One region of the Sphingobium fluminis genome, then DNA from elsewhere that is predicted to be linked to it. Evidence: riboswitches for the same ligand, from Rfam matches in the RefSeq annotation. Region 1 holds a riboswitch; each other region holds the start of a gene.

Region 1 (3,276 bases):
GATCCGCCATGTCGTGTTGCGGAACTTCCGGTTCGTCGCGCCCAGCGGGAAGGCGTTGACCTCGCTCGTGCTGCCGTCGGGATTATAGACGATGTTCCGGCGCTGCACCTTGTCGCGCTCGTGCCGGATGCCCGCAACCAGCGAAAGCTGGTCGGTCAGCGCCAGCCGGTCTTCGGCGAAGATGCTATATTCGTTCGTCCGCGTGCGATAGCGCGGCGCGATCCCCTGCGTGTCGAAGAACAGGCCCGGATCGAAGGCGAAGGGATCGACCATATCCTCCTGCGGGTCCGACCCGAAATCATTGGAATAGGTCAGCTTGATCAGATTGGCGTCGAATCCCACGACCAGATCATTTTTGAGGCCCGCGATCGGTCTGTTGATGCGCACGGTTGCCTGATCGCCATATTGGGTCTGGTCATGGACGATGCCGTAATTGTCCATCCGGTCGATCTGCCCGGTGCCGCCATTGTAGAAATAGCTTTCCAGATTCCTGAACAACCGCTTGCTCGTCAGGCGGTAGGCGGCATTGGACAGGGTGATGCCTTCCGCCACCGTCCAGTCCGCCGTCAGCGAAGTCCGGTTGTCGCGATAGTGCAGGCTCGCGTCGGCGACATTATAGTTACGCCGCTGGTTGCCCTTCACCAGCTTGCCGTCGATCAGCGGCGTGCCGAAATATTCCATCGGCCGCTGATTGCCATAATCGTTGCGCAGGGTGAGCGAGAAATTCTCATTCGGCCGGAAGCGCAGCGCGCCCGAAAGCGCGAGGCTTTTGGAATGGCCACGATCGACATAGCCGTCCGATTCCCGATAGCTGGCGTCGATCCGATAGGAAAACTGCTCGTTCAACGGGCCGCCGACCCCTGCCGCCGCGCGCCAGCTGTTCTGCGATCCATAGCCGGCCTCGGCGTCGAATTGCGTGCGTTCGGCATTGGGCGACCGGGTGATGATATTGACCGCGCCGCCCAGCGCGCCTTGGCCATACAGGACCGATGCGGGGCCGCTCAACAATTCGATCCGGTCGACATTCCACGGATCGGTCGGAAAGGTGATCGTGCCCGCGACCGGGAAAAGCCGAACCCCGTCGACGAGCTGAAGCACCGAGCCTTGACCCGAAAAGCCGCGAAGCGCCAGAGCTGTGCCGCCATTGCCGGGATTCGCCGAGGATGTGACGCCCGGCGCGCGGACAACGGCCGATAGAATATCGAGATCGCCGCGCGCGCGGATCGAATCGCCGTCGATCCGCGTGACGCTGGCCGGCATTTCGAGCGCGGTCAGTCCCAGTCGCGATCCGGTCGATGTTTCTTGCAACAGCGCACCCGGCCGGACCCCCGAAACGATGATGTCTGTCGAACTTTCGGCGGCGCTATCCGCGCTATCCGCGCGCGCCTGTTGCGTCGTCGTTGCGGCAAGCCCCGTCGCCAGCAAAAATCCTATGGTCTTCCATTCCATTGCATGTCTTCCCGGCGTCACGCGACACTAGGGTGGAGACGTGCCGCCAACGACGGTCGGCGCGCGCAGACAGCCGGACGCCGAGGCGACCGCCACGCGAACCGATGCGGCCCCCACCGCCCGTTCGTCGCTCAAACGGAAAGATACCGTGCCGTGACCAACCCCTGGACCGGGCAAGAGCGACCAGACGCTGGCAGGTCTCCTGGCTCACGGGTCATAGCAGGACGCACGGCCTTCCCAGGCCTCGCATGACTTAGCGTCCGGCCCAGTGGCTGCTTCCTCCGGTCTGGAGAAAGCGATATGCATCGCACTCACCGCTTACAGTTGCAGGGACAGCCTCGGAGTTGGATGGCGTAAACCATCCGCACCGCGTTCCCTTTTAAGCCTCTTTCAAGGCACCGGCGCGATCATGTCCGGGCCATTGCTGCCCCGAACAACGCTCCGATAGCGGGCAGGCGGGCGGTTCGCAAGTAGCTCTCGCGCTGGCCGCGAATGCTCCTGGCCCAAAGCGTGATGGCGCTGATCGTCCATCATCTATTCTAACGGTCACTTCGGCGCGGCATCTTTCCTTGCAAAGAAAATGTCGACCCGCATGCCGCTTCCGGGACGGGAAGTGACCGTCCAGTCGGCTTTCGCATTCTGGCGCAGGGATTGCGCGATCACTGCGCCGAGCTTTCCCGGCTTGGGCCAGGTCATGCCATCGGCGAGGCCGACGCCGTCGTCGGCCACGGTCACCCGGCATCCGGTCTCGTCGACCAGGCTGTGCAGGGTGATGGTGCCGCCTTCATCGTTGGGAAAAGCATGTTTGAGGCTGTTGGTCAGCAATTCGTTGACGACCAGGCCTGCGGGCATGGCAACGTCCAGCGCGACTGGCCAGGTGTCGATCTTCAGGTCGAGCCGGATGCCTTCGGGCGCATGCGCCTGAATGACTGCGGACGCGATCTGGCTTAGATACACGCCCAGATCGATTGTGTCGCCCTGACCCTCGATCGATAGCGAGCGATACAACAGAGCGAGCGAATTGATCCGGCCGGCAAGGCGATCGAACCGTTCCCCGGTCTCCTGATCGGAGACATTACGCGCTTCCATGCGGATGAGCGCCGTGATCATCTGAAGGTTGTTCTTTACCCGGTGCTGCAATTCGAACAGCAATGTATCCTTGTCCCGCAATGACTGGCGAACCATCTCCTCGTCGTTGCGCAATCCCTGCCCCGTCCTGGCAAGAGCGACCAATCGGAAACTCGGTTCGCCGCTGTCGTCTTCGATGGTATTGGACCATGCATCGACATTGACGGTCTGCCCGTCGAGGCTGATCGAGAAGGTCCCGACATATTCCTCATCGGCCTCCACGGCCTCGCTCAGTGGCCGGTCATCGTCGGGGGCGGACGCTACACCTGGCAGGGCTTGCCAGTTTTTACCTTCCAGTTCGGATGCGGACTGACCCGTCAGCCGTTCGAACTCCAGATTGGCGTAGGTTATGCGCTCTTCGGGCAACAGTTCCGAAACGGCAATCGCCACCGGCATATGGTCGAGAAATTGCTTGAACCGATCGCTTTCCAGCGCATCGGCAAGTCCGGGGGTATCGAGCAACTGCTCGACATTCGCCGCTCCATGGTCTGCATCGTCCAAAACTATACTCCCTTGGGAGCCCCTTATCATGAAATTGCCGGCGGGCGCAGCGGATTGCCCCGCCGCCGATAAAGTGTTCACGATGCCGGAACGCCGCGATTGCAAATTGTGGGCGATGCCGCTGAAAGTGTGGTTATGACGGAAGGCGCCAGCGATTGGAGGCGATGATGGCGGGGCCAGGTCGATTAACGCCTCGCT
Region 2 (3,276 bases), on a different contig from region 1:
GCGAAGCTGATGCGGCGTCTGTTCGACCTGATGATGGAGCATCAGGATGCGCTGGGCGAATTGCTGAGCCGCGAACAGGGCAAGCCCTTTGCCGAAGCGAAGGGAGAGATCGCTTATGGGGCGGGCTTTGTCGAATGGTTCGCCGAGGAAGGCAAGCGCGCCTATGGCGAGGTCGTGCCGTCGCACGCGGCCGACCAGCGCATCGTCGTGCTGAAACAGGGCGTGGGCGTGGTGGGCGCGATCACGCCATGGAATTTCCCGACCGCGATGGTCACGCGCAAACTCGCCCCGGCGCTGGCGGCGGGATGCACCATCGTCATCAAGCCGGCATCGGCGACCCCCTATTCCGCGCTGGCGCTGGGCGTGCTGGCTGAACAGGCAGGCATTCCGGCAGGCGTCGTCAACATCGTCACCGGCTCCGCGCGCGCGATCGGCGGCGAACTCACCGCCAATCCGCTCGTGCGCAAGATCAGCTTCACCGGATCGACCGAAACCGGCCGGGGGCTGCTGCGCGCCTGTGCCGATACGGTCAAGAAGGTCAGCATGGAACTGGGCGGCAACGCGCCCTTCCTCGTGTTCGACGACGCCGATGTCGACGCGGCGGTCGACGGCGCGATGATCTCAAAATTCCGCAACAATGGTCAGACCTGCGTCTGCACCAACCGCTTCTATGTGCAGGACGGCATCCATGATGCCTTCGTCGCGAAGCTGGTCGACCGGGTGAAGGCGCTCAAGGTCGGCTATGGCATGGACGAAGGGACGGCCGTCGGCCCGCTGATCGACGAAAAGGCCGTCGAGAAGGTGGAGGAGCATCTCGCCGACGCGCTGGAGGGCGGGGCGACGCTGTTGACGGGTGGGCATCGTAGCAGCCGGGGCGGCACCTATTTCGATCCCACCGTGATTGCGAATGTCGCGCCGGACATGAAACTCGCGCGCGAGGAGACGTTCGGGCCGCTGGCGGGGATCATCCGCTTTACGCACGAGGCCGACGCGATCCGCCTCGCCAATGACAGCGAGTTCGGGCTCGCGAGCTATTTCTACGCCAGCGACCTTGGCCGCGTGTGGCGCGTCGCCGAAGCGCTGGAGGCGGGCATGGTCGGCATCAACACCGGCCTCATTTCCACCGAAGTCGCCCCCTTTGGCGGCATCAAGCAGTCGGGCCTTGGCCGCGAAGGCTCCCGTCATGGCCTCGACGATTATATGGAGATCAAATATCTGTGCATGGGGATCGGCGCTGCGGGCTGACCCGGCAAGGCGGCGAAACAGCATTGGCTTGGGGGCGGTTTTGATCTAGGGCGAGCGCGCAAGGACCGGGTGAAGCCGGCCTTTGCATGATCGCGCCGGTGCCCCTTTCGGGGCTTAATCGGGAATGCGGTGCGGGCGCTCCAAAGCGCCTCAATCCGTGGCTGTCCCTGCAACTGTAAGCGGATAGCGCGATGCACAGGCTCCTCATTCGAGGGGCAGTCACTGGACGGCGCATCGCGCCATGTCCGGGAAGGCGTGCATCAAGCTGTGACCCGCGAGCCAGGAGACCTGCCGGCGCACCGGTCGCTCTTGCCTTGGTCCAGGGGATGGTCATGGCACGGTAACTCTCCGTCTGAGCGACGAACTGTGCGGCTGGGGCTGCACGGTCGCGTGGCTATGGGCGATCTGTCGCGCCCGCCCGTCGTCGCGCGCCGACCGGACCTGTCCGGCAAGCCCCGCCTTAAGTCTCGCTCCGGCGCGCGGGGAGTTTCCATGTCCGACCTGTCAAAGGTGCCGGTCACCATCGTCACCGGCTTTCTGGGCGCCGGCAAGACCACGCTCATCAGCCATCTGATCCGCAATGCCGGCGGTCGCAGGCTGGCGGTGGTGGTCAATGAATTCGGCTCGCTCGGCGTTGATGGCGACATATTGGCGGCCTGCGCGATCCCCGACTGCCCGGCGGAAAATATCGTCGAGCTGGCCAATGGCTGCATCTGCTGCACGGTGGCGGACGATTTCATCCCGACCGTCGAAACGCTGCTCGCGCTCGACCCACGCCCCGACCATATCCTCATAGAAACTTCAGGGCTGGCGCTGCCCAAGCCGCTGCTCAAGGCGTTCGACTGGCCCGCAATCCGCAGCAGGATCACCGTGGACGGCGTGCTGGCGCTCGCCGATGCGGAGGCGGTCGCGGCGGGCCGGTTCGCGCCGGATGTCGCCGCACTCGATGCGCAGCGCGCCGCTGATCCCGGCATCGACCATGAAACGCCGCTGTCCGAAGTGTTCGAGGACCAGCTCGCCTGCGCCGACATGGTGTTGCTGACCAAGGTCGATCTTGCCGGGCCGGAGGGCGTCGCCGCCGCGCGCGCGGTCATCGCGGCGGAATCGCAGCGCCGCGTGCCGGTGATCGAGCTGACCGAAGGCGTGATCGACCCGAACCTGATCCTGGGCCTTTCCGCCGCCGCAGAGGATGATATCGCCGCGCGCCCGTCGCACCATGATGGCGACGACGACCATGAGCATGAGGATTTCGACAGCATCGTGGTCGAATGGGGCGAGATTGCCGATCCCGCCGCGCTGGCCGCGCGGATCGAGTCGTTGGCGCGTGAGCAGAATATCCTGCGGGTGAAGGGCTATGCCGCCGTCGCGGGCAAGCCGATGCGGATGCTGGTGCAGGCGGTCGGCGCGCGGGTGCGGCACCAATATGACCGGCCGTGGCGACCGGATGAAGCCCGGCGCACCACGATGGTCGTCATCGCCGAACATGACCATATCGACGCCGACGCCATTCGCGCGACGCTGCTCGGATAAAAACGCGCGATGCACGTCATCTTCCGCGAAACGCACGGGATGGAGGAAAATGCCGTCCCGCAGGATCTTGGGCAATCGCCCGCGGATCTGGTTGTCCTGTCCTTTTCGGACAGCGATCTGGGGGCGTTCGCGGCGGCTTGGCATCAGGCGCGCGCGGCTGACGCGGCTTTTCCGACGCTCAGGCTCGCCAATCTGGCGGCGCTGGCGCATCCGCTGTCGGTCGATACCTATGTCGAACGCACGCTGGCGGGCGCGAAGGCGATCCTGATCCGGCTGATCGGCGGCACGCCCTATTGGAGCTATGGGCTGCAACAGGTAGAGGCGCTGGCGCGCTCGCGCGGCATCGCGCTGGCGGTGCTGCCTGCCGATGGCTTTGAGGATGCGCGGCTGGACGCGGTATCGACCGTAGCCGTGCCTGAATTGCGCGAGCTGGCGCGGCTGTGCGACGCGGGCGGGGCGGAGGCGGCGTGGGCGGCGCTTGGCGAGTTGGCGCGCGCGGCT
Region 3 (3,276 bases), 480 kb from region 1:
GACAAAGCCGCTGGTCGGCGAGTAACCAAACAGGTCGAAAAAGTCGGGCGCCTTGACGCCCGTACCGCCAGCCGCGTGCAGGCGCGTGCCGAAATCGAAGCGATAGCTTGCCTGCGCATGCCAGGTGGCCGAATCGCGGAAGCGATTATTGAAATCCTTGCGTACCGATCCACCCACGCCGATCCGGTCGCCGACCGTCAGCTGATACTGACCAACGATGCCCCAATTGTCCGTGTCCTGGAATGGGTTGGGGCCGGAGAGGAACAGCGACGTGCCCTGAAATTCCTCACGCTCATAATCGACCGCACCGGTGATCGCGTGAACGACTGTATCGTCGCCGAGCTTGAGTGTCGAAGCGAGCGAGACCTTGCGACGGCGACCGGTGTCGCCGAAATTTTCCACACCATTGTCGTCATAGGCGCGGCGGCGCGAATTGTTGAGCTGGGCGCTCAGGTCCGTTGTCCAGCGGCCATCCTGCGTGCTGTAATTGGCGCCGATGAGCGCGTAGAAGGCGCTGTTGGTGTAGCGGCCCCCGGAATCGATCGCATTGCCGGTGGCGAAATAATCCTGATCGTTCAGGTCGGCGTCGGTATAATTGTAGCGCGCGATCGCTCGCAGGGTAAGCTGGCCGATCTGATAGCCAAGCTTGCCGTGGACGGTGCCAATCTTCGAACCGATCTCCCGCGAACCGCCGGGCGCAACGACATAGCCGCCGATGCCCGAATAGGAACCGCCAATGGCATAGTCGAGGTCGCCGACGACGCCCGCACCGCGCACCGCGCCACTGACGGTGTCGAACGACCCACCTTCCAGCCGCGCCGCAAAGCCCGGCATCTCGCGGCCGCTGGCGGTGATATAGTTGACGACGCCGCCGATCGCGTCCGATCCGTAAAGCGCGCTCTGTTCGCCGCGCAGGATTTCTACCCGCGCGCCCGGATCGGACGTCAGGGTCGCGAAGTCGAACTCGCCAGCATAAGGATCGGCCGCCTCGATGCCGTCGATCAGCACCAGCGTGTGGTTTGCTTCTGCGCCGCGAATGCGGATCTGGGTCTTGCCGCCGACCGGTCCGGTCCGGTTAACCGAAATGCCCGGCACATCGCGCAGCACGTCGGACAGAATGACGGTCTGACGATTTTCAAGATCGACGGACTGGATGACAGTGGCGGAGGATCCGAGCGTCGCGGTGGAAATGCCGCCTGCGCCACGGCTGGCCGTGACAATGATTGTGTCGGTCACCTTGCTTGGCTCATCGGCGAGCGCCGCCTGTGCGAAACCGCTGGCCGGCAGCAGGAAAATGCTGCTCATCAGCGCGCGATACATGGATGTCTTCATGGTCAATACCCCCTTGCGCCTGAGCAACGTCTGGCGGGGGCGTGCCGCTGACGCCTGACTCGGGCTGATGCCGGCGGGCGAACGAACGGTCGGTGCCGGCAGGGGCAGGCGCCTTTCGCCCACAGCCACGCACCGATGCGGCCCCCGCCGCATGGGTTCGTCGCTCAGACGGAGAGAAACCGTGCCCTGGCCTTTCCCTGGACCATGACAAAGAGCGACCGGTGCGCTGGCAGGTCTCCTGGCTTGCGGGTCGTCGCTCGGTATGCGGCCTTCCCGGAACCCGCATTTTTATGCGTGGGTTCCAGTGACTTTCCGCCATTTTGAATGGCGGAATATGCGCACCTTGCTCACCGCTCACAGTTGCAGGGACAGCCACGGATTGGAATGACCATATTCGTCAGAGCGAAGTCATTCTTACCGCATTCCCGTTTTAAGCCCTCACGGGCACCAGCGCGATCTTAGCCTGGCAACATGCCCGACTTCGCCGGCCCATAATGCGATTCGGGCACAAGGCCAACGACTTTATCGCGATGCGCAACCGGGGGTCGCTATCCCGCTGCCGGTGCGATGGCCGCGAGGAAATCATCATCTGGACGCATGCCATAGCCCGACGTCATCCGGTTGGTCAGGTTGAATACGCCGATCAGTTCGATCACGTAGTAAATCCTGGCGTCGCTCAGGCCCGCGTCGCGAAGCGCCTGGACGTCGGCTGCCTCCATCCGGCCTGGCTGTTGAGTCAGCTTCACGCAATAATCGGCGATGGCTCGCTCCTGAACGCTCAACTCCACCGTCCGATAGTTGATCGCGATGCGTCGCGCCCTGCCATGGTCGCCTATTTCCTCGCCCAGCTTGTGCCCGTGGATGAGCAGGCAGGTTGGGCAGGCGTTGATCGACGATACGATGACGCCGATGAACTCGCGCTCTGCCATCGTCAGCAGGCCATAGGCCGGATCGAGGAATATCGGCGACATGAATGCCCCCGCGCGCGCATACCCCTCTTCGTCATAGCCCGCCAGAATGCGCGTCGCATGGAGCTCGGGTACGGGCATATTGTCGACCCATTCCTGCGGCAATTCATAACCTTCGACCGCAGCGAGATAGGCGTAGGGATCGTTCGATCTGAAATCCGGGGTCAAGGTCGATTTCCGTTCGGCCATCAGCGTCTCTCCTGCCATTATCGTTTCGCGAGGTCATAATCGGATGTGAAGAGCATGTCACCCGACTCTCCTTATCGGGGTCGCGAACGGCCTGATACGGCCGAAATGGCATCGGTTCCGCATTACGATGCGCCAGCTAGGCAAAAAGGGGGGAAGGCGTCCGGGGGACTGAAATCAAAGTATGATCCGGTTTCACGTTAATCCGTTCATGCTTCAGCCGTTGCGTCTGCACGAGGCGGCCGCGCGCGAAAAGGCGATTGCGATAAGCCAGCCCGCAACCGCGCAGCCCCCCAGCCAGATGAGGAACGCGGAGGGATCGCCATGCCCGATGCAAAACAGTCCCGGTAGTAGTGCGCAGACGGTGAGCAGACGGCGCTGGGCGGGGCGGTGCCCGTTGCCCGATAGCCGGGCTGACCGACGTCGCTTGGGATCACCGAGCGCGACGGCAAGGATGCAGGCAGTGGAAAGCGCCAATGCGGGGGCCGCGATATCGATCACTACTCAGCCGCCTGCAAGGTCATGAGCCGGTCGAACGGCTGACGAGCCCGTAGCCTTGCCAGTATCCAGCCGCCCGCGAGAATGAAGGCAATGTCCAGGCTGATGATGACCGGCTGCTGCGTGGCCATGGCGGCGGACCAGCACGGCCCTCCACTTAGAATCCTGAGCAGCGGGAGAAGGATCATCATCATGCCCGTGCCGAACCGAAGCATCCAGCTCAGCCGCGCAATGGTGGGGGCGACACAGCCTGCAACGATCGTCACGGCCGCGCCGATCAGGAATCCGGCAG

What was found. Region 1 has a riboswitch for cobalamin ahead of WG907_RS03060 (TonB-dependent receptor). Riboswitches for the same ligand answer to the same signal wherever they lie in the genome.
Region 2: another riboswitch for cobalamin. It lies ahead of cobW (cobalamin biosynthesis protein CobW); the one in region 1 lies ahead of WG907_RS03060 (TonB-dependent receptor).
Region 3: another riboswitch for cobalamin. It lies ahead of WG907_RS05755 (TonB-dependent receptor plug domain-containing protein); the one in region 1 lies ahead of WG907_RS03060 (TonB-dependent receptor).

What each region holds. Positions count from the first base shown of each region.
Region 1 is NZ_JBBJUK010000001.1:623,318-626,593, forward strand. Features, by position in the region: gene WG907_RS03060 (TonB-dependent receptor) at 1-1,449, opposite strand, end outside; cobalamin riboswitch at 1,625-1,867, opposite strand; gene WG907_RS03065 (sensor histidine kinase) at 1,996-3,078, opposite strand.
Region 2 is NZ_JBBJUK010000005.1:219,140-222,415, forward strand. Features, by position in the region: gene WG907_RS14515 (NAD-dependent succinate-semialdehyde dehydrogenase) at 1-1,245, shown strand, start outside; cobalamin riboswitch at 1,325-1,555, shown strand; gene cobW (cobalamin biosynthesis protein CobW) at 1,738-2,775, shown strand; gene cobN (cobaltochelatase subunit CobN) at 2,785-3,276, shown strand, end outside.
Region 3 is NZ_JBBJUK010000001.1:1,100,472-1,103,747, forward strand. Features, by position in the region: gene WG907_RS05755 (TonB-dependent receptor plug domain-containing protein) at 1-1,332, opposite strand, end outside; cobalamin riboswitch at 1,544-1,799, opposite strand; gene WG907_RS05760 (peroxidase-related enzyme) at 1,881-2,489, opposite strand; gene WG907_RS05765 (hypothetical protein) at 2,703-2,987, opposite strand; gene WG907_RS05770 (PepSY-associated TM helix domain-containing protein) at 2,987-3,276, opposite strand, start outside.